Regions from separate parts of the uncultured Gordonia sp. genome, predicted to be linked through region 1. Evidence: predicted binding sites of a transcription regulator. Region 1 holds the regulator's gene; the other holds the start of a gene.
What was found. The regulator LexA, encoded in region 1, represses DNA repair genes until DNA is damaged. The targets are predictions, from matches to a motif close to CGAACANNTGTTCG.

Region 1 (12,097 bases):
ATGCCGATCTGCTCCTGCATGTCGTCGACGGGTCGGATCCCTTTCCGCTCGAACAGATCTCGGCGGTACGCCGGGTGATCAACGAGGTCGTCGCCGACGAGGGCTCCGCCGCTCCGCCGGAGCTGCTGGTGGTCAACAAGATCGACGCGATCGACGAGACCCGGCGTACCGAACTGCGTGGCATGCTCGGCGGCGCGATGTTCGTCTCGGCGCAGACCGGGGAGGGGCTCCCCGAGTTGTTCGACCGAATCCGCACCGAGATCGCGCGCGGCGACGTTGAGGTGACGATCGCGGTGCCGTTCAGCCGCGGCGACGTGGTCTCCCGCATCCACCGCGACGGCGAGGTGCTCTCGACCGACCACGACGCACAGGGCACCGTCATGCGGGTACGGGTGCCGGCGTCGATGGCCGGTGAGCTCGCCGAGTTGCGGGTGTCTTAGCACTCGCCGCCCAGAACGAACGGTTCCGGCCCGTCACGCACAATGCGTGACGGGCCGGAACCATCAGGACGACAGGCTATTCGGCGTCGAGATCCTTGGCGACGATCGCGGCGATCGCGTCGACGGTGGCCTGATCGTCGGCGCTGATGACCACGGGAGTGCCCTTCTCCGCACCGAGGGTCATGATCAGCAGGGCCGAACCGGCGTCCACGGGCTCTTCGCCTTCGAGGCCGATGGTGACCGACTGCCCGGTTTCCGCGGCGGCCTCGGCGATGATGGTGGCGGGGCGGGCGTGCAGGCCGACCGCGGATCCGACGGTGACGGTGGTGCTGGGCATGAGATATTTCTCCTTCAATTGAGCGGTATTCAGTGGGGTATGGCGGGTTGCTGCGATCGTAGGCGGGTCAGGCCGCGACCGTCTGCGGTTGCGCGGTATCGCCGGACTTGTTGCTGGGCTTCCAGAATTGTTTGGCCGCGGTGACGGCCAGCCCGGAGACGACGGTGCCGGCGAGAAGAGCCACGAGGAACAGGCCCCAGTTGTTCATCGCGAAGAACACGAACACGCCGCCGTGCGGTGCGCGCAGCTCCACGCCGAATGCCATGCACAGTGCGCCGGTGACGGCTCCGCCGAGCATCGTCGACGGGATCACCCGCAGGGGATCGGTCGCCGCGAACGGGATCGCGCCCTCGGAGATGAACGACGCGCCCAGCAGCCAGGCGGCTTTGCCGTTCTCCTTCTCCGGGTCCGAATACAGGCCCGGCCGCAGCACGGTCGACAGGGCCATCGCCAGCGGTGGCACCATGCCGGCGCACATCACCGCGGCCATGATCTGGTACTGCGCGTCGCCGGCGGTGGCCGAGGCGATTCCGGCGGTGGCGAACAGGTATGCCGACTTGTTGAGCGGGCCGCCGAGGTCGAAGCACATCATCAGTCCGAGCACGATTCCGAGTGCGACAGCCGAACCGCCGGACATCGAATCGAGGCCGTCGTTGAGCCTGTCCATCAGCCACGACAGCGGCCTGCCGAGCACCATGTACAGCACACCGCCGACCGCTGCGCTGCCGAGCAAGGGGATGATCACCACCGGCTGTAGGCCACGCGCCCACTGAGGCAGCGGGATTCGGGCGATCCACAGGCACACCACACCGGCTATGAGACCACCGAGCAGCGCACCGAGGAAGTTCGCGCCGATGGCGACCGACACCAGACCGGCCACGAAACCGGGGGCGATGCCGGGCCGGTCGGCGATTGCGAACGCGATGTATGCGGCAAGAACCGGTACGGCCAGGCCGAGGGCCGCGCCGCCGATGGCGAAGCTCACCGCACCCAGGTAGGTGCCGATGCCGCCGTCGGGCAGATTGGTGATGGTGTTGTGCAGCGCGATGTAGGCGCCGTCGGACAGCGAACCGCCCGGGTCGAGGGTGGACTTGCCGATCTCGTACCCGGCGAGCAGGAAGCCGAGTGCGATGAGCAGGCCGCCGGCGGCGACGAACGGGATCATGTAGCTGACGCCGGTCATCAATGCCTGTCGGGTCTGCCCGCCCAGTCCGACGCCGCCGCCGGCCGGTGCCACGTCGTCGGCGGCGCCGCCTTCTGCTCCGGCCACTCGTGCGGCATTCGGATCACCCGCCGCCGCAACGGCTTCGGCGATCATCTTGTCCGGCTCGTTGATGGCCCGTTTGACGCCGGAGGCGATCACGGGTTTGCCCGCGAACCGCTCCTTGCCCTTGACGCCGACATCGGTGGCGAAGATGACCGCGCCCGCATCCGAGATCACCTTCGGATCGAAAGGCGTTGTCGCCGAGGATCCTTGCGTTTCGACGTGAAACTCGACACCGGCCCGCTCGGCCGCGTACTTGAGTGCGTCGGCGGCCATGTAGGTGTGGGCGATGCCGGTGGGGCACGCGGTGATCGCGACGATCGACGGCTTGTCGGAAGCTGCCGGTGCCGTCTCGGTTGTCGCGGTGGGGGTCACCGCTGCCGGCGCCGCTGTGGCCGACGCTGCTGCGGCGGCAGGAGCAGCGGTCTTCTTGGGCGCCGGAGTGATCGCCCCGTCCACGAGTTCGACGATGCGTTCGGGGGTTTCGGCCGAACGCAGATCCGCGACGAAGTCGGGCCGCACCAGGGCGCGGGCCAGCGCACTGAGCAGCTTCATGTGCTCGCTGCCCCCACCCGCCGGTGCGGCGATGAGGAAGACGATGTCCGCCGGTCCGTCCGGTGCTCCGAAGTCGACCTTGGGCGCGAGCCGGGCCATAGCCAGGCTCGCTTCGGTGACCGATTCGGCGCGGGCATGCGGGATGGCGATGCCGCCGGGCAACCCGGTCGCCGACTTGGCTTCCCGGGCCAGGGCGGCCTCGACGAGGTCCGAGGCGTCCGTGGTGCGGCCTGCCTCGCCGAGCGCTCCAGCGAGAAAGCCGATCACCGCCGGTGGATCGGCACCGGCGTCGACATCGAGCCGCACCGTGTCGACGGTGATGATCTGTTGTGCCATGGGGTCTTCCTTTGTCGGGGTTCCTCTGCGAAAGGGGAGCGTCAGCGGATCGGGGTCAGTTCGGTGAGGACGACTCGCTCGAGATCGAGCTGAGCCGGCGATGGCGGCTGGGTACCGGCCAGCCCGGCCGCCGCCGCACCGTAGGCGACGGCCGAACGCAGCCGCTCGGGTTCGGGCTCACCTCGCAATGCGGCCAGGACGTAACCGGCCAGTGACGAGTCGCCGGCGCCGACGGTGCTTCGGGTGACAGTGGGTGGCGGGATCGCCGCCCAGCTGCCGGATGCGGTGGTGAGCACCGCGCCCGCCGCACCCAGCGTGGCCAGCACCGAACCTCCGGTGCGGGCGGACAATTCGGTCGCAGCAGCGACTATCGGTGCCAGATCTCCTGCTGCCGCAGCCGATTTGAGAACTGCGGAGTCCGCACCGGTGACCTCGGCGAGCTCTTCGTCATTGGGTTTGAGCAGGTCCGACCGTCCGCCGGCGGCAGCGACCAGCGGCGGCCCGGAAGTGTCGACGGCGACACGGCACGGCAGGTCGGCCAGGGCGTCGAGGAGCGTCCGGTACCAGTTGTCGGGCAGGCCCGGTGGCAGCGATCCGCACAGCGCCACCCACGCCGCCGACGCGGCGTGTTCGAGCACGAGTTCGGTCAGGCGCCGCGCCTGATCGGTGTCGAGAGCCACCCCGGGCGCGTTGATCTTGGTGGTGGTGCCGTCGGGTTCGGCGATGGTGAGGTTGGACCGGATCTCGCCGTCGACGGGCATGGTCCGGTACGGCAATCCGACGTCATTGAGTGCGGCGAGCAGCGGGTCACCGTCGCGACCGGGAAGCAGCGCCAGCGTGGGCACTCCCGCCTCCGCGGCGACCCGCGAGACGTTGACGCCCTTGCCGCCCGGTTCGGCGCGGGAGCCGGCGGCACGCTGCACCTCGCCGCGCTGCAGGACGCCCGGCAATTCCAGGGTGCGGTCCAGACTGGGGTTGGCCGTGAGCGTCACGATGTCGAAGTGAGCGGAGCTGTCGGGTGCGGCGGTCATGCGAGAACAACCTCGATTCCGTGGTCGGCGAGTTCGGCGGCGTCCGTCGGGCTGACCGTCGAGTCGGTGATGAGAACGTCGACCTCGTCGAGGGAGGCGAAGCGGACGAGGTCCTCCCGGCCCATCTTTGATGAATCTGCAAGCACCACAACCTGATCCGCAGACGACACCATCGCGCGTTTGACGGCTGCCTCCTCGGGATAGGGTGTCGAGAGGCCGTGGCGCGTGGTGATCGCGTTGGTGCCGATGAACGCCGTCGATACCCGCAGGCGTGCGATGGCGGCGACGGTATCGGCGCCGACGGTGGCCTGGGTCAGGCCGCGCACCCGACCGCCGACAGCGTGGACGAAGCCGTCGGAGTGGTTGGTCAGCACACCCGCGATAGGGATGCTGTTGGTGATCAACGTGAGGCCGTGGCCGTGGGGAAGTGCCATCGCGGCCTGAAACGTCGTGGTGCCCGCGTCGAAGAGCACTGACCCGCCGTTCGGTGGCAGGAACTTCATCGCCGCCGTTCCTATCGCGAGCTTGCGGTCGACGTGCGTGGTCTCCCGGACATCGAGGCCTTGCTCGGCGACGACGCGGATGAGGCCGGGCCGCACAGCACCACCGTGGACGCGTTGTAGATGACCGGCGCGTTCGAGCGTGGCCAGATCCCTGCGGACGGTTTCACTGGTGACGGAGAACCGGCCGGCGAGATCGGCGACCGAGGCGCGACCGATGCGGCGCACCTCGTCGGCGATCGCCTGCTGACGTTCCTCCGCGTACACGCGCACTCCGTTCGTTGATGGGGCAGCTCATTGGCCAGGGTTTGACACCCCTGGACTTTTCATTGGTCAGGGTTTGACACCCCTGGACTTCGACCGCGTCCGGTCGGTAGGGCTCGACCTTCTTCTGATCGTTCCCTCCAGAACCACATAACACCACATACCAGAAGGTGTGTATCGGCTTGAGTTGCCCGATCATTGGTGTGAGTTTGTGTGAGCTACGTTTGATTTAGTTGTTGATATCACTGTGTTTACGCTTGTCTCTGGTTCAAGTCAAGGCACAAATGTAGTGTAAATCACAGAAGAGGTCCGTGATGAGCGATTTCGTGGGTAGATTCGCATGGCGAGTACGCGGCGTGGCCGATCTGTGGGTTTGTGTATGAGTGTGTCCGACTCTGTTGACAGAACCGCAACTGCCTGCGAGTCTTGATTCACCGAACTGTTAGCTGAGTCACATGCTGACTCGTAGTCTCGAAGGTTCCTCGCAGCTGCGGTGCCGGAGTGAGGGACCGCCACGTCACAAGGATGGTGGACCATGCCCACAACAGCACTCAAGGGAACGCCCGTCGTCGGCGGCATCGCCTACGGGCCGGCATTGTGGCCGGGCGAGCGTCCGGTATATTCGCCGTCCGGCTCCGCCGACGTACCCGAGGGTGAGCGTGACGCCGAGGCGAATCGGTTCACCGAAGCCGCTGCCGCCGTCGCGGGACGGCTGCGTGAGCGGGCGTCGCATTCCAGTGGTGTGGCCGCAGAGGTCCTGTCCGCGACCGCGGGGCTCGCCGAGGATCGTGGCTGGGTGGGTGCGGCCAAGAAGCGGATCGCCAAGGGCGTGCGGGCTCCGGCTGCGGCGATCGCAGCAACCGAGGAGTTCGCGGCACTGTTCACCAAACTGGGTGGACTGATGGCAGAACGCGTGACCGACCTCAACGATGTGCGTGACCGGGTGGTGGCAGAACTGCTCGGCGTGCCCGAACCCGGTGTGCCGGTGCCCGATACGCCGTCGATCCTGGTCGCCGACGATCTGGCACCTGCCGATACCGCGGGGCTCGACCCGTCCCTGGTCACCGCGCTGGTGACCAGGCTCGGCGGACCGACCAGCCATACCGCGATCATCGCGCGCCAGCTGGGCATCCCGTGCGTCGTGGCAGTCTCCGAGCTCGCCGACGTGGCGGCGGGCACCACGATCCTGGTCGACGGCACCACCGGCGTCATCGAGATCGAACCCGATGCGGAACAGGCACGGTCGCGTGTCGAGGAGAGTCGTCGGATTGCTCAGGCGGCGGCCGCATGGTCAGGTCCCGGTCGTACGGCCGACGGCCACAGCGTCTCGATCCTCGCGAATGTTGCCGACGGTACGTCGGCCCGGGCGGCCACTGATCATCCCGTTGAAGGAGTGGGTCTGTTCCGTACGGAGCTCGCCTTTCTCGACAGGGCCGACGAGCCGTCGGTCGACGAGCAGGCCGCTCTGTACAGGGAGGTGATCGATGCCTTCGATGGTCACAAGGTGGTGATCCGGACGCTTGACGCCGGGTCGGACAAGCCGCTGAAGTTCGTGTCGCAGGAGCATGAGCCGAACCCCGCGATGGGCGTCCGTGGCAACCGGATCGCCTCGGTCCACCCCGAGATCCGTACCCACCAGCTCGACGCGATCGCCCGGGCCGCCGAGAACGCAAGTGTCACACCGTGGGTGATGGCACCGATGATCGCCGGGGCGGGTGAGGCCGAGGAATTCGCCGCCGAGGTACGCGGCCGCGGGCTCGTTGCGGGTGTGATGATCGAGATCCCCGCCGCAGCGGTACTCGCACCCGCGATCCTGTCCAAGGTCGACTTCGTCTCGATCGGCACCAACGACCTGACGCAGTACACGATGGCCGCCGACCGGATGTCGGCCGAACTCGCCGCGTTCACCGATCCGTGGCAGCCCGCGGTGCTGAATCTGGTGGCCAACGTCGCCCGGGCGGGCAAGGATCTCGGCAAACCCGTCGGCGTGTGCGGTGAGGCGGCAGCCGATCCGTTGCTGGCGTGCGTCCTGGTCGGACTCGGGGTCACCTCGCTTTCGAGCGCACCGGTCGCCGCCGCGGCGGTGGGTGCGCGGCTGTCGCAGACAACCAGTGACCAGTGCCGTGAAGCCGCCGAAGCGGCTCTCGCAGCGGAAGACCCGGAGGCCGCGCGGACGGCGGCGGCCGCAATTCTGCTGTAGGTCCTGCGGAGACGAATCGAACTCGCCCGGAAAGTGTTCCGGGCGAGTTCGATTCGTGTCTGGGGGCCTTCGTGTCTGGGGGCCTTCGTGTCTGTGGGCCTTCGTCAAACGCGGCGCATAACGGTGACGACCTTGCCGAGGATGGCCGCGTCGTCACCGGGGATCGGCTGGAAGTGGACGTTGTGTGGCATCAGCCAGACGTGTCCGTCTTTGCGTTTGAAGGTCTTGACGGTGGCCTCGCCGTCGATCATCGCCGCGACGATGTCGCCGTTGTCGGCGACGTTCTGCTGGCGCACGACCACCCAGTCACCGTCGCAGATGGCGGCGTCGATCATCGACTCACCGACGACGCGCAGCATGAACAGTGAACCCTCGCCCACCAACTCGCGCGGTAGTGGAAACACGTCCTCCACAGCCTCTTCCGCGAGGATCGGGCCACCGGCGGCGATCCGGCCGAGGACCGGCACGAATGTGGGCTCCGGCAGACTCGAGTCGACCACGGTGGGCTTGGTCGGCGAGTGGTCGGAATCCTGGACGTTGACCGCGCGCGGACGATTGTGATCGCGTTTGAGCAGCCCCTTGCGTTCGAGCGTGCGCAGCTGATGGGCCACCGACGACGTGGACGCCAAACCGACCTCGTCGCCGATCTCACGAATGCTGGGCGGGTAGCCACGCTCACGCACAGAGGCCCGGATAACCTCGAGCACGGCACGCTGACGCGGAGTCAGCGATTCCTCTGCCACAGCGACATCGGGTGTGCCGGACGGTTCTCCGGTCTTGTCACTCATGGATGTTCTCTCCTGTCGGTCAAGCCTGCCGGTCAAGCTTTTTTGGCGTGATTCGTCGAGATGTTCGATCGCCAGCCTAGACGAACTTTCGCCTGCTTACCAAACGTTTGTTCGAGATCCGCGCGACTTTGTCGCACCCCCGTGGTACAAATCGAACATCAGTTCATCGAACAACTGATCGAACAACTCGAACACCGAATGCCCGTCGAACAACCTCGGAGGTGGTGGCCATGGCCGCGACATTCGCAGAACCCGCCCGCCGCACGACATCCACTCATGACCGGCTCGCTCCGCTGCGACCGGCCGGGCATCACGGCGCCGGTCCGCGCCGGTCCGGCCACCGGACACCGGTTCCGGCCGGGACGCGCTGCACCGCACCGGGGCATGACCCACGCCAGATCGCTTCATGGGAGACGATCGCCCGGCGCCGCGCGTCCGCGACCGCAGTCCTGGTGGGTGCCCTGCTCGCGGCAGGTGTCTGGGTGCTGGTCATCGTCGGCAACAACTATGCCGACGCGGTGGCGCCCGATCCCACCGGCACCGCGGTCGTGTACGTGCGCTCGGGGGAGTCGTTGTCGTCGGTGGCCGCCCGGGTCGCCCCGGGATACCCCGTCGAAGCGGTGGTCGAGCGGATTCGTGAGCTCAACGACCTCGCCTCGTCCGGCGTGGTCCCCGGTCAGCCGCTGCTCGTGCCCCGATACCGATGAGCCCGATTCAGATGAACCGTGACCACGCCGCGGAGAGCAGGCACCGGCGCTGCGACGGGGTGTCCGCTGTCAGGGGTGCATCGAGCGCTCTGCTGATCGGCGGTATTCTCATGCCACAGGGTCCAGTCGGAAACCGACACGGTGTGACCGTTCCGCGGTGCGCCGGCGCGCCCCTCGACGGTCATGAGGACAACATGCGCTGCCCGTTTTGCCGCAACGAGGACACCAAGGTCATCGACTCACGTGTCGCCGACGAAGGGCAGGCGATCCGGCGCAGGCGGGCCTGTCAGGAATGCGGCCGCCGCTTCTCCACCGTCGAGAGCGCGGTGCTCTCGGTGGTCAAACGTAACGGAGTCACCGAACCTTTCAGCCGCGAGAAGGTGATGCGCGGCGTGCGTCGGGCCTGCCAGGGCCGACACGTCGACGAGGATTCGCTGGCGTTGCTCGCCCAGCAGGTGGAGGAGGCCATCCGGGCATCGGGTGCGGCCGAGATCCCCAGCAACGAGGTTGGATTGGCCATCCTGCGCCCGCTGCGCGACCTCGATGAGGTGGCCTATCTGCGCTTCGCGTCGGTGTACCGATCGTTCGATTCGGTGGAGGATTTCCAGCGCGAGATCGATGACCTTCGGGCGGTCTCGAATACGGCGGCCTCCGCGGAAGCAGGGTAGTGCGGGGCTGTCACCGCAGTGCGTCGATGGCCTTGATGACCCGCTTCTCCGACACCGGATAGGCGGTGCCGAGTCGCTGCGCGAACAGGCCGACCCGCAGTTCCTCGACCATCCACTGTGCCTCGTCGTTGACCGCATCCCGACGCGCGGCCGGTACTTTCGTGAGTCGGGAGTTCCAGTGTTCGATGACCCTGTCGATGCTGCGCAACCCTTGCGCGTCGCGATCGGCACCGCCGGGCAGTGCGTCGAGCCGTTGCTGCGCGGCCTGTAGATAGCGGGGTAGATGCCGCAGCGCCGACAGCGGCGTGGCTGCGATGAACCCTTCGAAGATCAAATGGTCGAGTTGTTCTGCGACATCGTCCGCGGCGGCGGAGCCGGCGTGCAAGTCGATGAGCCGGCGCAGTGGCGCGACTTCCCGCAGGGCTGCGATTGCCGCCGAAAAGTGTTCCGGTGCAGTCGATCGCACCTTCGGACTCAGTGCTGCGAGCAGGTGGCCGAAATCGTCGGGTGACCGCACCGCCGACACCTCGGAGATACGGTCGGCAACGGCGTCACGGATCGCGCGGAAGGTGCAGTCGGCGACCATCCGGTCGCGATCGCGGTAGGGGCTCTGGCTCAGACTCAACTTGCCCAGCGGATCGAGGCCCGCTGTGATCTTCGGTGTGAGTGCCGGAATCCTGTGGTCGAGCATCGCCGCCACCGCCACCGGCAGGTGTCGGTCACGTTCGGCGGCAGAGGTGGCGGCGGTGACCTGAACGGCGAAGCGAGAACCCGCCGGGACGGTGAGTAGGGCAGGGTAGCGGGTGACTCTCTGGCCGGCGATGGTCGTGGTGATCGAGTCGGACAGCGTGCCGATTCCGTCGGCTGTCCAGTCGGTGAAGGTGGGTGCCTTCTCCGTGCGGGAGCCGGAGCCCGGCGTTACCTTCTTGCGGAGTTCCGGCAGTGATCGCCCGGAGGCCACTTCTTGCCCGGATCCGTCGACCACGCTGAAGTTCATGACCAGGTGTTTGGGCAGTGCAGCCGGTGTGAAGTCGGAGGCGGCGATCGACGATCCGGTGATCACCGACAGTTCCCGCGCCAAACCTGCTACGAGCGGTTCCGAACGTGGCTTCAGGCGTGAGAGGGCGAGGTCAGCGAACCTGCTCGCCGGTGCCATGGTCTTGCGTACCTGCTTGGGAAGGGTCTTGATCAGCTCGGTGGCCACATCGCTGCGCAGGCCAGGCACGAGCCAGTCGAAGCCGGCGGGTCGCACGTGGGCCAGGAGCGGTTCGGGGATCACCACGGTCACACCGTCGTCGTCGGCCGTCGGATCGAACCGGTACCGCAGTTCCAGCGTCGCCTCACCCTGCCGCCATGCTGGTGGAAAATCCTTGTCGGCGTTGGGAACTGTGGTGGCGAACTGGGTCGGGTCGAGGTCGAGCAGTGCAGGTTCGGTGCGGCGGGCCTTCTTCCACCAGGTGTCGAAATGCCGGGTGGATACACAGTCGGCGCCGACCCTGGTGTCGTAGAAGTCGAACAGCTGATCCTCGGTGATCGAGATGTCGCGGCGGCGGATGCGTTGCTCGATGTCATCGACGGCGTCGAGCAGGTCGCGGTTCTTCTGGAAGAACTCGTGCGTGTTGGTCCATTCGCCGTCGACGAGTGCGTGGCGGATGAACAGTTCCCGCGAGACGACCGGGTCGATGGTGCCGTAGTCGACGCGGCGGCGGGCCACCAGCGTCACTCCATACAGCGTCACCTTCTCGTAGGCCATCGCCGCACCCCGGCGCTGCGACCAGTGGGGCTCGCTATAGGTGCGTTTGACCAGATCCCCGGCCAGGCGCTCGGCCCACAGTGGATCGACCGCCGCGACTGTATGCGCGAAAAGTCTTGAGGTTTCCAGGATTTCGGCCGCCATGAGGAACGCCGGCGGCTTCTTGGCCAGTGCCGACCCGGGAAAGATCGCCAGCGTCGTGCCGCGGGCGCCCGAATACTCGCGGGTGTCGCCGTTGCGGGCGGCGATGTTGCCGAGCAGACCCGACAGTACCGACCGGTGCACGGCGTCGGGATCGACCTCGACCTCGGGTATCTGCCAGTCCAGGTCGCGCACGATGCGGGTGAGTTGGGCATGGAGGTCACGCCATTCGCGGATACGCAGGAAGTGCAGGAACTCGCGTTCGCACATGCGGCGGAACTGGTTGCCCGACAGTTCCTTTCGTTGCTCGTTGAGGTACTTCCAGAGCATGAGATGGCCGAGGAACTCCGACTTGTCGGCGACGAACCGCCGGTGCGCGGTGTCTGCGGCCTCGCGCGCGTCGACGGGACGCTCACGTACATCGGGAACCGACAGCGCCGCGGCGATCACAAGAACATGGTCGAGGCAGCCGAGGGTGCGGGCCTCCACCAGCATCCGGGCCAGGCGGGGGTCGACGGGCAGTCGCGCCATCGTGCGGCCCACGTCGGTGAGTTGCGGTCCACGCGATCGCGGCCGCCGATCGTCGGAGTCCTTCGCTGTCTCGATGGACGTTTCGCTGATCGCCCCCAACTCGAGCAACGTGCCCAGGCCATCACGGATCGCCCGCGGATCGGGGGCCTGCACGAAGGGGAACTCGGCGACGTCGCCGAGACGTAGCGAGGCCATCTGCAAGATCACCGCGGCAAGGTTGGTGCGCAGGATCTCCGGGTCGGTGAACCCGTCGCGGGAATCGAAATCCTCCTCGCTGTAGAGACGAATGCAGACACCGGGCGCCACACGGCCACACCGGCCGGCGCGTTGTCGCGCACTGGCCTGCGAAACCGGTTCGACGGGAAGACGATTCACCTTGGTGCGGGTCGAATAGCGCGAGATGCGGGCGGTACCGACGTCGATGACGTACCTGATGCCGGGCACGGTCAGCGAGGTTTCGGCGACGTTGGTGGCCAGCACGATCCGCCGGCCGTCGGAGGGGGAGAACACCTTCTGCTGGTCGGCTATCGACAGGCGCGCGAACAGCGGCACGATCTCGGCCCCGCCGGCAGCCCGCCGTTT
Region 2 (12,097 bases), on a different contig from region 1:
ACGCGATCATCGTGAGCGTCCTCGGTCCGCTCGCCAACGGCGGCTGTGTGACGATCGCCGGCAGATTCGATCCACGGACCTTCTTTGATCGCCTCGAATCCACTGGGGCGACGTACTTTTCGGCAGTCCCCACCATCTACACGATGCTGCTGGGATTGCCGCCGGAGGTGCAACCGGACACCTCGAAGGTCCGGTTCGCGGTGTGCGGTGCGGCGCCGGCCAGCGTCGAACTGCTGGAGGGCTTCGAGAAGCGTTACGGTTTCCCGCTGGTCGAGGGCTACGGCTTGTCCGAATGCACGTGCGCGGCCACCTGCAACCCGATCGACGGTGTCCGCAAGGTCGGTTCGGTCGGTCCGGCGCTGCCCGGAGTGGAGATCAAGATCGTCGATCGCGAGGGACAGTCGTGCCCGGTGGGAGAACCTGGCGAGGTCCTGCTGCGCGGCGCAAATATCATGCGCGGCTACCTGAATCGGCCGGAGGAGAACGAGAAGACCCTCATCGACGGCGGCTGGCTGCGTACTGGCGATGTCGGATATCTCGACGAGGACGGCTACCTGTTCCTGGTGGACCGGGCCAAGGACATGATCATCCGGGGCGGCGAGAACATCTACCCCAAGGAGATCGAAACCGTGGTCTACGGTGTGCAGGGGGTCGCCGAGGCGGCGGTGATCGGCCGCCCGGACGAGAAATACGGCGAGGTCCCGGTGCTGTACGTCTCCACCCATCCCGGCGTCGAATTGGGCCCCGAGGCCATCACCGAGCACCTGCGCACGCAGCTCGCGAGATACAAGCAGCCCGTCGACATCATCATCACCGACACCCTGCCGAAGAACCCCGTGGGCAAGCTGGACAAGCCCACTCTGCGTCGTATCGATCAGTCCGCCTGAACCCGGTCCGCTTGAACTCTCAGTTCTTTCACACTCGTAAGGACGAATTGTCATGGGATTCACCAAACCCGATCTACCCGAAGTAGTTCCCGAGGAATACCTGGCGCTGCCGCTGCAGGAGCGGCTGGCGATCTCGACACACCGCTGGGTCGATTACGGCTTCGGCACGGCGAAGATCTTCTTTCTCATCTACGCGGTAAAGCTGGTGTTCTTCTACGCCCTTCCGGGTATCATCATCACCACCGCCACCTCCGGTCTGCATTTCTGGGAGGTGGACACCTGGTGGGATCAGCCGATCATCTACCAGAAGTTGATCATCTGGACGATGTTCCTGGAGTCGCTGAACCTGGCCGGTGCCTGGGGGCCGCTGACCAACAAGTTCAAGCCGTGGACCGGCGGGTTCCGGTTCTGGTCCCGTACCGGCACCATCAGGCTGCGGCCGTGGACCTGGGTGCCCGGGACCGCGGGCACCACCCGAACCCCGCTCGACGTCGGCATGTACTTCCTGTTCCTCATCTCGCTGGTGGTGGCGCTGGTTGCCCCTGGCGGGGAGTTGGAAGATTCCGCACCGCATCGGCTGATCGATCCGAAGCTGCTGATCGCGCCGCTCGTGCTTATCTGTCTGATCGGATTCCGGGACAAGGTGGTGTTCCTGGCCTCTCGCGCCGAACAGTACGTACCGGCCCTGCTGATCTTCGCGATCCTGCCCTACGCGTCGTTCGCGACGATGATCGTCGCCGGGAAACTGCTCATCGTCGTCGTGTGGGTGGGCGCGGGTCTGTCGAAGGTCGGCCTGCATTTTGTCAATGTCATTCCGGTGATGGTGTCCAACAGTCCGATGCTGCCGTGGAAATCCTTGCGGCGTGCGAACTATCGCAATTACCCCAACGACCTGCGGCCGTCGAAACTGGCCCGGTTCATGGCCGATATCCTCGGCGCGATCGGTGAGATCGCGGTGCCGATCCTGCTGTTGTTCTCGGTGAACCGCACACTCACCGTCGTCGGCGTGGTGTTCATGATCTGCTACCACCTGTTCATCATTTCCACCTTCCCGCTGGCCGTGCCGCTGGAATGGAATCTGCTGTTCATCTACATCTCGATCATCCTGTTCGTGGGATTCCCCGCAGGTGACGGGTACTCGGTGGTGGACATGAATCCGCCGTGGTTGATCCTGGTCATCTTCGCGATGCTGATCTTCTTCCCGGTGCTCGGCAACATCCGCCCCGACAAGGTGTCTTTCCTGCCCTCGCTGCGCCAGTACGCCGGCAACTGGGCTGTGGGGCTGTGGGCGTTTGCGCCCGGTGCCGAGGACAAGCTCAATCGGTTGACCAAACGCCCGATCCCGCCGCTCATCGATCAGCTGGAGGCGATCGACGTTCCACGGGAATGGGGTGAGGTGATCGGTGATTTCGGGTTGAGCTGGCGCGCTATGCACAGTCAGGGCCGGGGCGTATATTCGACGATGATGCGCTTCGTTCAGGACATCGATCTGCGCAGAATCCGCGAAGGTGAGGTTATGTCGGGTATCTGCACCGGTTTCAACTTCGGCGACGGTCACCTGCACGACGAGAACATGATTGCCGCGGTCCAGGAACAGGTGCGTTTCGATCCGGGCGATGTGATGATCGTGTGGGCCGAGTCGCAGCCGATCACCCGGTTCGAGCAGGACTTCAAGATCATCGACCCGGCCGTGGGTGTGCTCGCGAAAGGCACTTGGAGCGTGCGTGATTGCGTGAACGCGCAGCCGTGGCTCCCTGACGGCCCGATCCCACTGAACATCACGTGGACGTCGGACCCGAAGCGCTTCCCCCTGGGTGTTTCGTGATGAGAGTCTCGTGAGCACAGCCACGATCGTGGGCGGCGGGCCCAACGGGCTCGCCGCCGCGATCACCCTGGCCCGCGGAGGCATGGAGGTCACGCTGCTGGAGGCCGGCGACACCGTCGGCGGCGGACTGAGGTCCTTCGAGGCGATCGTGCCCGGGCTGGTACACGATCATTGCGCGGCCATCCATCCGATGGCGGTCGGGTCACCATTCCTGGCCACTCTGGACTGCGAACGGCTCGGATTGCACTGGCGTTCAGCCGAACTCGACTGTGTACACCCGCTCGACGACGGCAGCGCCGGAGTGCTCCATCGCAGTGTCGCCGACACCGCTGCCGGCATGGGAGCCGACGGCGGTGTGTGGCGGGCACTGTTCGACCGCCCGGTCCGGAAGTTCGACGTCCTCGGACCGGCGGTGTTGGACTCGCTCGTCAAGGTGCCGCGGCACCCGTTCGAACTGGCCCGGTTCGGTATGCCGACCGTGCTGCCGGGGTCGGTACTGGCCCGGTTCTTCCGCACTCCTCAGGCGAGGGCGTTGTGGGGCGGTATCGCCGCGCACACCTTCCGGCCGCTGAACCAACCGCTGACGTCGGCGATCGGGCTCGGCATCACCACCGCCGGACATCGGTTCGGTTGGCAGGTGGCCGAGGGCGGATCGGGACGGATCGCCGACGTGATGGAGCGGACGCTGCTCGAACTCGGTGGGCGGATCGAGACCGGGGTTCGCGTCTCGTCGTTCGCGGATCTGCCATCGGCGGATGTGACGATGTTCGATCTGGACCCGCGGGCGGTGGCTGCGATCTGCGCTGACCGGCTACCGAACCGGGTGCTGCGTGAGCTGCGCCGGTTCCGGCACGGACCGGGTGCCTTCAAGGTGGATTTCGCTGTCCGCGAGGGTATTCCGTGGACCAACCCGGATGCCCGGCGCTCCGGAACCGTCCACCTGGGTGGTGACTTCGCCGAGGTCGCCGCCACCGAACGGACGATCCAGCAAGGTCGGATGCCCGAGCGGCCGTTCGTGCTGGTCGGGCAGCAGTACCTGGCCGATCCCGGCCGCAGCGTCGGGGACGTGCACCCGGTATGGGCCTACGCCCATGTCCCCAACGGTTACCGGGGCGACGCCACCGAGGCGATCATCGGTCAGATCGAACGTTTCGCGCCGGGCTTCCGCGACCGCATCGTCGGCAAGGAAGTCTGCTCCACAACCGAGATGCCCAGCTACAACAGTAATTACGTCGGTGGCGACATCAACACCGGATCGAAGGACGCCGTGCAACTGGTCCTCGGCCCCCGACTGTCGGTGCACCCCTACGATCTAGGCGTCCCTGGTGTGTATATCTGCTCGGCTGCCACCCCACCCGGCCCGGGAGGCCACGGCATGTGCGGCTTCCATGCCGCCGAACGTGCCCTACGCAAGCTACCCAACTAATCGGAATCCTGGTGCTCGTATATGGCACCAGGATTCCGATTTGTTCTGTGGTCAAGCCACTTTCGCGCCGGTGCGGTAGGCGAGGTCGTCACGGTTGGCCGACATCGCCGCGAAGAACACGTCGACGAGATTGGTGAGGTGGCGCGGGGCGAACGGTATCGCGACCATATCGATCTCCTGCCAGATATTTCTGTTGACCAGCGACCACTTGACGAAAGTGCTGCGCCGGTTGAGGATTCCGATCTCCACTTCACTCGCGCGCCGCGAGTACACCCCGTGCGCGACCCTCGCCATGATGGTGACGGCAGGCTGGTTGGTGTGCACGCGAACCCACACGACCTGGCCCATGTGCGAGAGCACGAAGTCGTCATCGTCGTCGGTCTCGGGCATCTCGCCGAACTTTTCCCGCAGGGCCTCGCCGACCCAGCCCAGCAGCTCGGCCCGGTCCTCGGCGACCCGCACCAATGCCGCCGACGTGGTGGTGTCGGTGCGCTCGGTGGCATTGAACTCGCGCCACAGGTCGTGGGAGCCTTCGGATGACCGCTTGTCGCGGTCCTGAATGTTGTCCATGTCTCCTCCTTCGGGAGTGGGTGATTCGTCAGTTATCGCTGTGCGGCGATCCGACCGAGTGCCTCGTCGAATGCCGAGTTGGGGTTCACCCGAGGCAGTACGCCACGCACCGCGGAGGTGGCCTCGGCCAGGCCGACGCCCCGCTCCAGCGCGTATGCGATGCCGACGGTCGGGGTCCGGCGGTGTGCGGCGACGCAATGAACCAGCACAACCTGTCCCTCATCCCGCAGTGCAGCAACAGTTTTCGCTGCATCATCCAGAATGAAATCGAGATTCGGATTCTCCGACCGGAGTTCCGAGTCCATCAACCAGTAGCAGATGTGCTCGACTCCGGCCGGAGGGACCTGCTCGGTGCCCACTCGGCACAGGCTGATCACCGCCGTGACCTCTGCGGGCAGCTTGTCGAGTGCGTCCAGGTCGCCGAGCAACACACCGTCGTCGTAGGGGTGTTCCACGAGTACGCCGGTCGTGCCCCCATCCGTCATCCGCGACGCATTCGGCCACACACCGGGTTTCGGACCGCCGGAGGTCGCCTGAATGGCGGCGTGCACGAGATCCTCACCGCGCTTGCCCGGGTAACCGTGCAGGATGCGGCGCCACTTCGCAGGGATCGCCGACGCGCCCCACTTCGCACCGATCAGCGCGCCGGCGATCGCCGCGACGGTGTCGGTGTCGTCGCCTATTCGGATCGCGGTGCTCAGCGTCTCGGCGAAGCCGTCGGAGTGAACGATCGCCGACCAGGCCGCCTGCAGTGCGCTGACCACCCATCCGTTCGGATTGAATCGTTTCGGGTCGGAGGTCTCGGCCTCGTCGATCCGCTCGGTCCAGTAGGCGACGGCGTCGTCGTCGAGGTAGCGCAGGCCGCCGCGCAGATCCAGCTCACCGTCGATGACGGTGCGGCGGATCGACAGCGACCACAGCACGCATGCTTCCTGTGCCCGCGGATCGAAATGCGTCAGCGCGCTGATCTTGCGAGCGGCGTCGGCGACCGCGTCGGGATTGCCGAGGAACGGCAGCGCGACGGCAGCGGTGCGCATCAGCGATCCGTTACCGGCGGTGCGCCCGGTCTGCTCGTGAAAGCCCGCGGCGGCCGCGGTCAGTTCGACCGCTGTCGGATCGGCGCCGGCCCGGCCCAGCACGTTGCTGGTCTGGATGCCGATGTCGGCGGGGCGGGATTCGTACCACGTACGGAAGTTGCGCCCGATCGCGGTCAGTGCGGCGTCGGACCGCAGGTCCTGGCCGGTCGCGGCGACGTCCAGGATGCACCACGCCATCGTGGTGTCGTCGGTCCATTCGCCCGGGGCGAAGTTGCCCAGGCCGCCGCCGATCATCTGCGGACCGTCGGTGCCGACGCGTGCCGATCCGAATTCGTAGCCTGCACCCAGTGCGTCGCCGACGGCGGAACCGAGGACCGCGCCACATGCGCGGTCTGTCTGTGCTGAATTCAGCTTCATGCCGAACTCCTTCTCTTTAGCGCTTCAAAATCTCTAAAGAGAAGTTAGCACGCGAAGTGCGCTAATGTAAAGCCATGGCTGTGAGCGAACTCGAAAACTACCCCCGACCTGGGGTTACGGTTGATCTGGCGATCCTGACGGTGTGCCGGGCACCGTACGATCCCGCGCTGCACGTACTCATCCAGGACCGGACCAACCCTGACGGCCGCGCACTCCCTGGCGGTTTCATGCGCGAACGCACGACCGTCGCGCAGACCGTCGACGACGTGTTCGGCCGCAAGGTTGGCATCCGGCCGCAGCGACAGACCCATCCGCGACTGCTGCGGCTGTTCGACGATCCGGCCCGCGACAACCGCACCTGGGTGATCTCCGCCGCCCACTCCGTATCGATGTGCGAGACCGACCTGGCGTCTGCGACAGGCACCCTGGTACCCGTCGACGCCGACGGCCGGATCATGAGGGAGGACCCGCTGCTGTTCGACCACAACGAGATCGTCGCCGCCGCGGTCATGGGCCTGCGTGAACGCTACGAGTTCCGGCACCGCTATGCCGACACCCTCCCCGACCCCGACGGCTTCCTCCCCGAACCGTTCACCCTGCATCAGCTCCGCAGAGTCCACGAGGCCGTCGTCGGAACCCGCGTCCACAAGGACAATTTCAACCGCCGCATGAAACCGTTCCTGGAACCCGTCCTCCAAGACGGCCGCCCGCTCCTCTCCGAGGGTGACCGAGGCCGCCCCGCCGCCCTCTACCGCCGAGCGTGACGTCCCCGCGCTACGCGGGAGTGGGTTGCGGCCGGTAACCTTCGGCCTCGGCGATCTGGTCGTCCATGACGGGTCTCATCCGGTCGATGAGAGCGCACCAGCCATCGTGCATCTCCGAGGTCCACCGGTCGCCGAGCCCGTCACCGATGGTGTCCCGGATCATGTCGAACATGTCGAACATCATCTCGCGTCCGACTCCCCACGCCACGTGGTCGGCGATCCAGTGGGTGGTGTATTCGATCGGGGTCGTGTGGTCCGCCACGTCGGAAAGCAGCATGAGAACCGACGACATCATCCGCGATTCCATGTACTTGTCGAAGGCGAACATCTCTTCACCTTCGGGGTACTTGACGAAGAACCGCTCGTAGATCATCGGCGTGGGGTCGCCGACGAATTCGTCATACAGTTCGAGGGACCGGAGCACGGCCGCGTCACCGGTGTCGGGCTGCTCCATCGCAAACCTCCCACTCGATCCGATGTCCGATAGCCGCATGCTTCCACCCGCACCCACCGCGGGCAATACCCTCACCACCGAACGTGACCTTGGTCCCGCCCCCTTCCCGCGTCCAGAACTTCGTCCCGCGAATCCGATATCGTGACAACCAATTCGCGGGACGAAATCTGCGACGCGGGAACGTCCGTTACCGGACGGCGTAGGCCGGGAAGACGACGAGCGAGCCGTCGGCTTTTTGGGCAATCTCGATCGCGACGTCGCTGCGGGACTGGGTGGAAGGCATCCGGTCGGGGAGCTCGCGCAGTCGTGCAGTGGTGTTCAAGAGCTTGTCGATGTCTCCGGCTCCGATGGTGAAATCCATGATTCCGTGTGATCGATCGAGCCTCAGCGTCGAAAGTCGTTGTAGGAACTCCGAATGGTCACCGACCAGTTGGTTGAGGCTGCGCTGGTCGGACTTCAGTGCGTCGACGAAGTTCTCGAATGGGTTGTCCTCGTCGTGTTGCGCATGTTCGACGGCCTGCAGAACGAGCACGCGATGTTTGAGTGCGATGGCCAGGTCAGCCAATTCGAGGTACGCGTAGAACTCACTGTCCGGGTCGTCGATGCCGGGGATCGCTTCACGTAGTTTGGCGAGTTCGACTTTCGGTCCTTCGGGCAGTTGGCCGAGCGCGGTGAGCCACTCGCGTAAACGGCTGTCGGCCAGACTGATTCCCTTGTCGATGACATGCACCGCGGTGTCGAGTCCGAGGGAGTGGCCCACGCGACCGCGATCCAGCAGGACCGCCGTCGCCTTCTCGATCGCGGGCACACACGCATTCAGATCCGTGCGTTCACTGTCCAGGTTGGCCTTGTCGAGCTTCTTGAGGAGTGTTTCGAGCCGGGCGATGGCCTCCTGACGTTGGCGTTCGGCGTGGGCACTGATACCGACTGCGACAGCCATCAGGACCAGCGGAGCGGCGACGGTCAGCACTCCCGCACCGGCAACGGCGGTCCCTGCCGTCGCCGCCGAACCGCCGACGGCGCCCATCGCCGCCGACTTACCGGCGACGACGGGCACGAACTTTGCCTGCGCCGCAATGCCCGTTTTTCCCACCAGTGCGCTGTGGATGCCGCCACCCGCCGCCTTCATCGATGTGATGACACCACTGCCGACCGATGCCGCAACCTTGTCCGGAACGACCATCCGGTACAGGGTCTCGCCGGAAGCCGCTACCCGTGCCTTCGGGGTGTTCGACACCAACTGCGCGAGATGCTTCGCCAACGGACTCGCGCTTTCCAGTGGAATCCCACGCTTCTCGTCGAGGTTCTTGGGCGACGGATGGGCTTCGAGTGTGGCAATGGGCGACGAGGCGAAGGTGGCCAGCGCACTCCGCAGCTGGTCGAGCTTGTCCGGCGTCATCTGCTCACCGCGGGCCAGATCGGGGCTTCGGCTTCCTGCGTGGCCAGCGTCCAGACCGGCACGACGGCCTGCGTCGTGTTTCTCGTGTAGTCCACAGCCACGTGCGCCGCTCCGCGGCTTTCAGGGCGAAACCCTCGACCGGTTCGCATTGCGGAAGATCCTAGCGCGAGACTCCGACAATTCGCCCGGCCGGTGCGCAGCTATCCGGCTGCGGTAAGGCGCGCTGTCAGCGATCCGAGGTTGGGCAGGTATACCTGCGCCCAGGCGTGGGATTCGACGGCGGTGTCGCGCAGCGCGTCGGCGTGATGGTGGTCGGCGACGGCGGATGCGGCGGAATCCAGGTCGTCGATGGTGTTGACACGGTCGAGCCAGTCCTGTCTGTCGGCCCGCCGCTGCACCTCCGTGACGATCGCCCGGTACGCGTCGAGCGCTTCGAGTCGCGCGAGCAGGGCGTCGATCCGTTCGTCGAGGATGCGGGACTTCTCGATGTAGACGCCGACGATCTCCGCGTCGAGCGCCCGCTGGGCGATCGGTGCCGGTCCGAGTAGTTTGTCTTGTTCGGCGAGGGTTTTCGCGGCTTCGGTCAGGTAGGTGATCTCGGCGGTCAGGTCGACCCGGACGCTGTGCAGGTCGAAGAAGTCGCGTCCCCATACGGGCGTGCGGTGGATGCTGTCGGCGACGTGAGCGGCGGTGACGGCGATACGGCCGGCCTGTTTGCGGGACATGACTTCCAGGGCCTTGCGTTCGTCGTCGCCCAGTCGGTAGTTGCGGTTGAGGCGCTCCCGGGCGATCTCGGGGGTTTCGTGATGTTCGGGTGCGTCGACGAACGGCAACCAGCTCAGCCCGACCGCACGGGCACGCAAGGTGAAATCCCGACCCAGCCAAATATCGGCGACCATGATGGCGAAACCGCCGTATTCGCCCTCACCTGGCCGCCGGGCCATTGGCAACATTGACTGCCGGGTGATCTTGTCACACAACGCGTTAAGCCGATCCCTGTGGTTGCGACGATCCGTCGCCAACTGCTGCAGCGGTGTCGGGGGAGGTTTCCGGAATATTCGGTGGGTCCCCGCAGCCGGAGATCCGGACCTACGGCGTACACCTCGCGCGACAGCCAAGCTCACCAACACCACACCGGCCATCACGACCAGCACCAATTCGGACATGGCGGAAGTCAACCACGGTGGTACGACATGGGCCGGTACCGGCACCTGCGCCCAATGTGTACCGATTCACGTACTCCTGTCCGAGGTCGGTTGATCGCCGCGAGCATGGACTACGTGGGATTCGCCGATCGCCGGCGGGGAATGTTCGAGTTGATGTTCCGGCACGACCAGCTCGACGGTGCGGGCGCCGGCCGATTTCGGTTCGGCGTTGAGGAGTTGCTTGGACGCGGACACCCCGGCTCGTCCGGCGTGTCGCGGGCAACTCGCTGCGCGGGAACAACTTGTCGAACATATCGACGGAAGGACTGGTATTCGATTACCTGTTCTAGTAATCTGATGAGTATCAGGCAATCGTGGCCGGGAGGGGTTGCCCGGCCACGATGAGTACCGCAATCGGTGATCGCAGAACGGGGGATGAGAAATGACCGAACCGAATTCGGGCTCGGCAGTCGTCGACCCGCATGGTCTTGATCGGTGGAATCAACTGAGTCACAGTATGTCTGAGTTTCTTGAATTCGCCGAAGGTTGCGTCGACGCCGAGCGGGTCACGAAGTTGATGACGGCTGTGGGTTCGGTGCGGGCGGTTGAATCGTTCACCGCGTGGGCGCAGTACGCGGCGATCGCCGCGTTGCACACCGAGCTGGTGGCGACTGAACCCGCCGACTACCGGATGCTGGATGCGCATGCCCAACTCGGCGCGCGTATCGCGATGAGCGGGGCGCTGACCCAGACGATGGGCGAACGCCTTGTCGACGAGGCGGTGGCGTTGCGTGATCGTCTCCCGCAGGTAGCGCTGTGTCTGCGCGACGGTCTGATCACCAAAACCCATGTCACCACCGTTGTTTCGCGTACCGAGCTGATTGAGGGAACCGAGCACGCCGAGGCCGTCGACGCCGAGATCGCCGCGACCTTGCGCCGCCGCGAGGGCGCGTGGAGCCGGGCGAGGTTGCGGGATATGTGCGATCGGATCGTGTTCCGTCGCGACCCCGACAGCGTCCGGCGTCGCCGTCAGCAGGCCCACGACGATCGTGGTGTGTGGGTGGACACCGGCCGTGAACACGGCATGGCCGCGCTCGGTGCGTCGATGTCGGCCGAGAATGCCCGCATCGCGTTCGAGTCGGTGAAAGTGCTCGCCGCCTGCGCGTGCAAGGATGACCCGCGTCGTATGGCGGCCCGGCGAAGTGATGCGATGTTCGCCCTGCTCACCGGCCAGCAGTTCGCCTGCGAGTGCGGCCTGGCCGACTGCCCCGCTGTCATTCCCGACGCCCGGTGCCTGCCGCAGGCGCAGGCACGGATCGTCCTTCACGTCGTCTGTGATGAATCCACCATCGACGGTGCCGCTGACAATCCTGGTTTCATGGACGGCTACGGTGTGATCGATGCCGATCACGTCCGCGACATCGCTGCCCAATCACACACGCAGGTACGGCCTTTGGTTCCCGAGGTGAAGAGTCCGGTGGGTGCGGACACGGACGCCTCACGGGGTTTCGAGGCTCGCAAGCTCGCGCCTCAACCAGCAGATGATGGCAATACTCGTAAGTTCACGTTTCAGCCATCTGAGTTCCATGCTGACCAGGCAACCCCCACGCCGGTCGACGGCGCAACTCCGTCGCAGGTTGGCGACGTGACCCCTTTGCTGGTTGGCGATGTGACCCCCTCGCTGGTTGAGGTGCGAGGAGCGCAAGCGACGAACCTCGAAGCCCCGCACGCCAGCGATGTCGGCAACCAGCCACTCCCGTCGCACCTGCCGTCCGATCCGTACCGCCCGTCGCAGGCGCTGGACACGTTCATCCGGATTCGGGATGGCTATTGCACGGTCCCCGGCTGCGAAACCCCGGCGTGGTCAGTCGATCTCGATCATGTCACCGAGTACGACCACCAGCACCCCGACCGTGGTGGCCGCACAGATCCGTTGGGCCTCAACGGAAAATGCCGCTTCCATCATCTGCTGAAATCGTTCTCCCTCTGGGTCGATGACCAATACCTCGACCCCGACGGACACACCGCCCGAGTCTGGTACACCCCGGAAGGGATCCGGATAGATGGTCCACCCGAGGACAACACTGCGCTGTTCCCAGGGCTCAAACGTGTCCGCTTCACTTCGCCGGCTATCGGCACCTCGCACCACAGCATCGAGCAGCCGATGCGCGAA

Region 2: a site for LexA is predicted at 10,259-10,272, ahead of Q0627_RS13790 (DUF222 domain-containing protein). Genes of this name have one in related genera too.

The regions. Positions count from the first base shown of each region.
Region 1 is NZ_CALLZT010000139.1:10,368-22,464, forward strand. It holds gene hflX (GTPase HflX) at 1-440, shown strand, start outside; gene Q0627_RS12720 (HPr family phosphocarrier protein) at 517-777, opposite strand; gene Q0627_RS12725 (fructose-specific PTS transporter subunit EIIC) at 845-2,932, opposite strand; gene Q0627_RS12730 (1-phosphofructokinase family hexose kinase) at 2,974-3,963, opposite strand; gene Q0627_RS12735 (DeoR/GlpR family DNA-binding transcription regulator) at 3,960-4,730, opposite strand; gene ptsP (phosphoenolpyruvate--protein phosphotransferase) at 5,263-6,927, shown strand; gene lexA (transcriptional repressor LexA) at 7,032-7,715, opposite strand; gene Q0627_RS12750 (LysM peptidoglycan-binding domain-containing protein) at 7,946-8,422, shown strand; gene nrdR (transcriptional regulator NrdR) at 8,617-9,090, shown strand; gene hrpA (ATP-dependent RNA helicase HrpA) at 9,101-12,097, opposite strand, start outside.
Region 2 is NZ_CALLZT010000142.1:118,768-130,864, forward strand. It holds gene Q0627_RS13740 (class I adenylate-forming enzyme family protein) at 1-887, shown strand, start outside; gene Q0627_RS13745 (DUF3556 domain-containing protein) at 940-2,712, shown strand; gene Q0627_RS13750 (NAD(P)/FAD-dependent oxidoreductase) at 2,723-4,138, shown strand; gene Q0627_RS13755 (T3SS (YopN, CesT) and YbjN peptide-binding chaperone 1) at 4,190-4,708, opposite strand; gene Q0627_RS13760 (ADP-ribosylglycohydrolase family protein) at 4,741-6,162, opposite strand; gene Q0627_RS13765 (NrtR DNA-binding winged helix domain-containing protein) at 6,237-6,926, shown strand; gene Q0627_RS13770 (globin) at 6,937-7,380, opposite strand; gene Q0627_RS13775 (hypothetical protein) at 7,568-8,779, opposite strand; gene Q0627_RS13780 (hypothetical protein) at 8,980-9,723, opposite strand; gene Q0627_RS13785 (hypothetical protein) at 10,012-10,179, opposite strand; gene Q0627_RS13790 (DUF222 domain-containing protein) at 10,442-12,097, shown strand, end outside.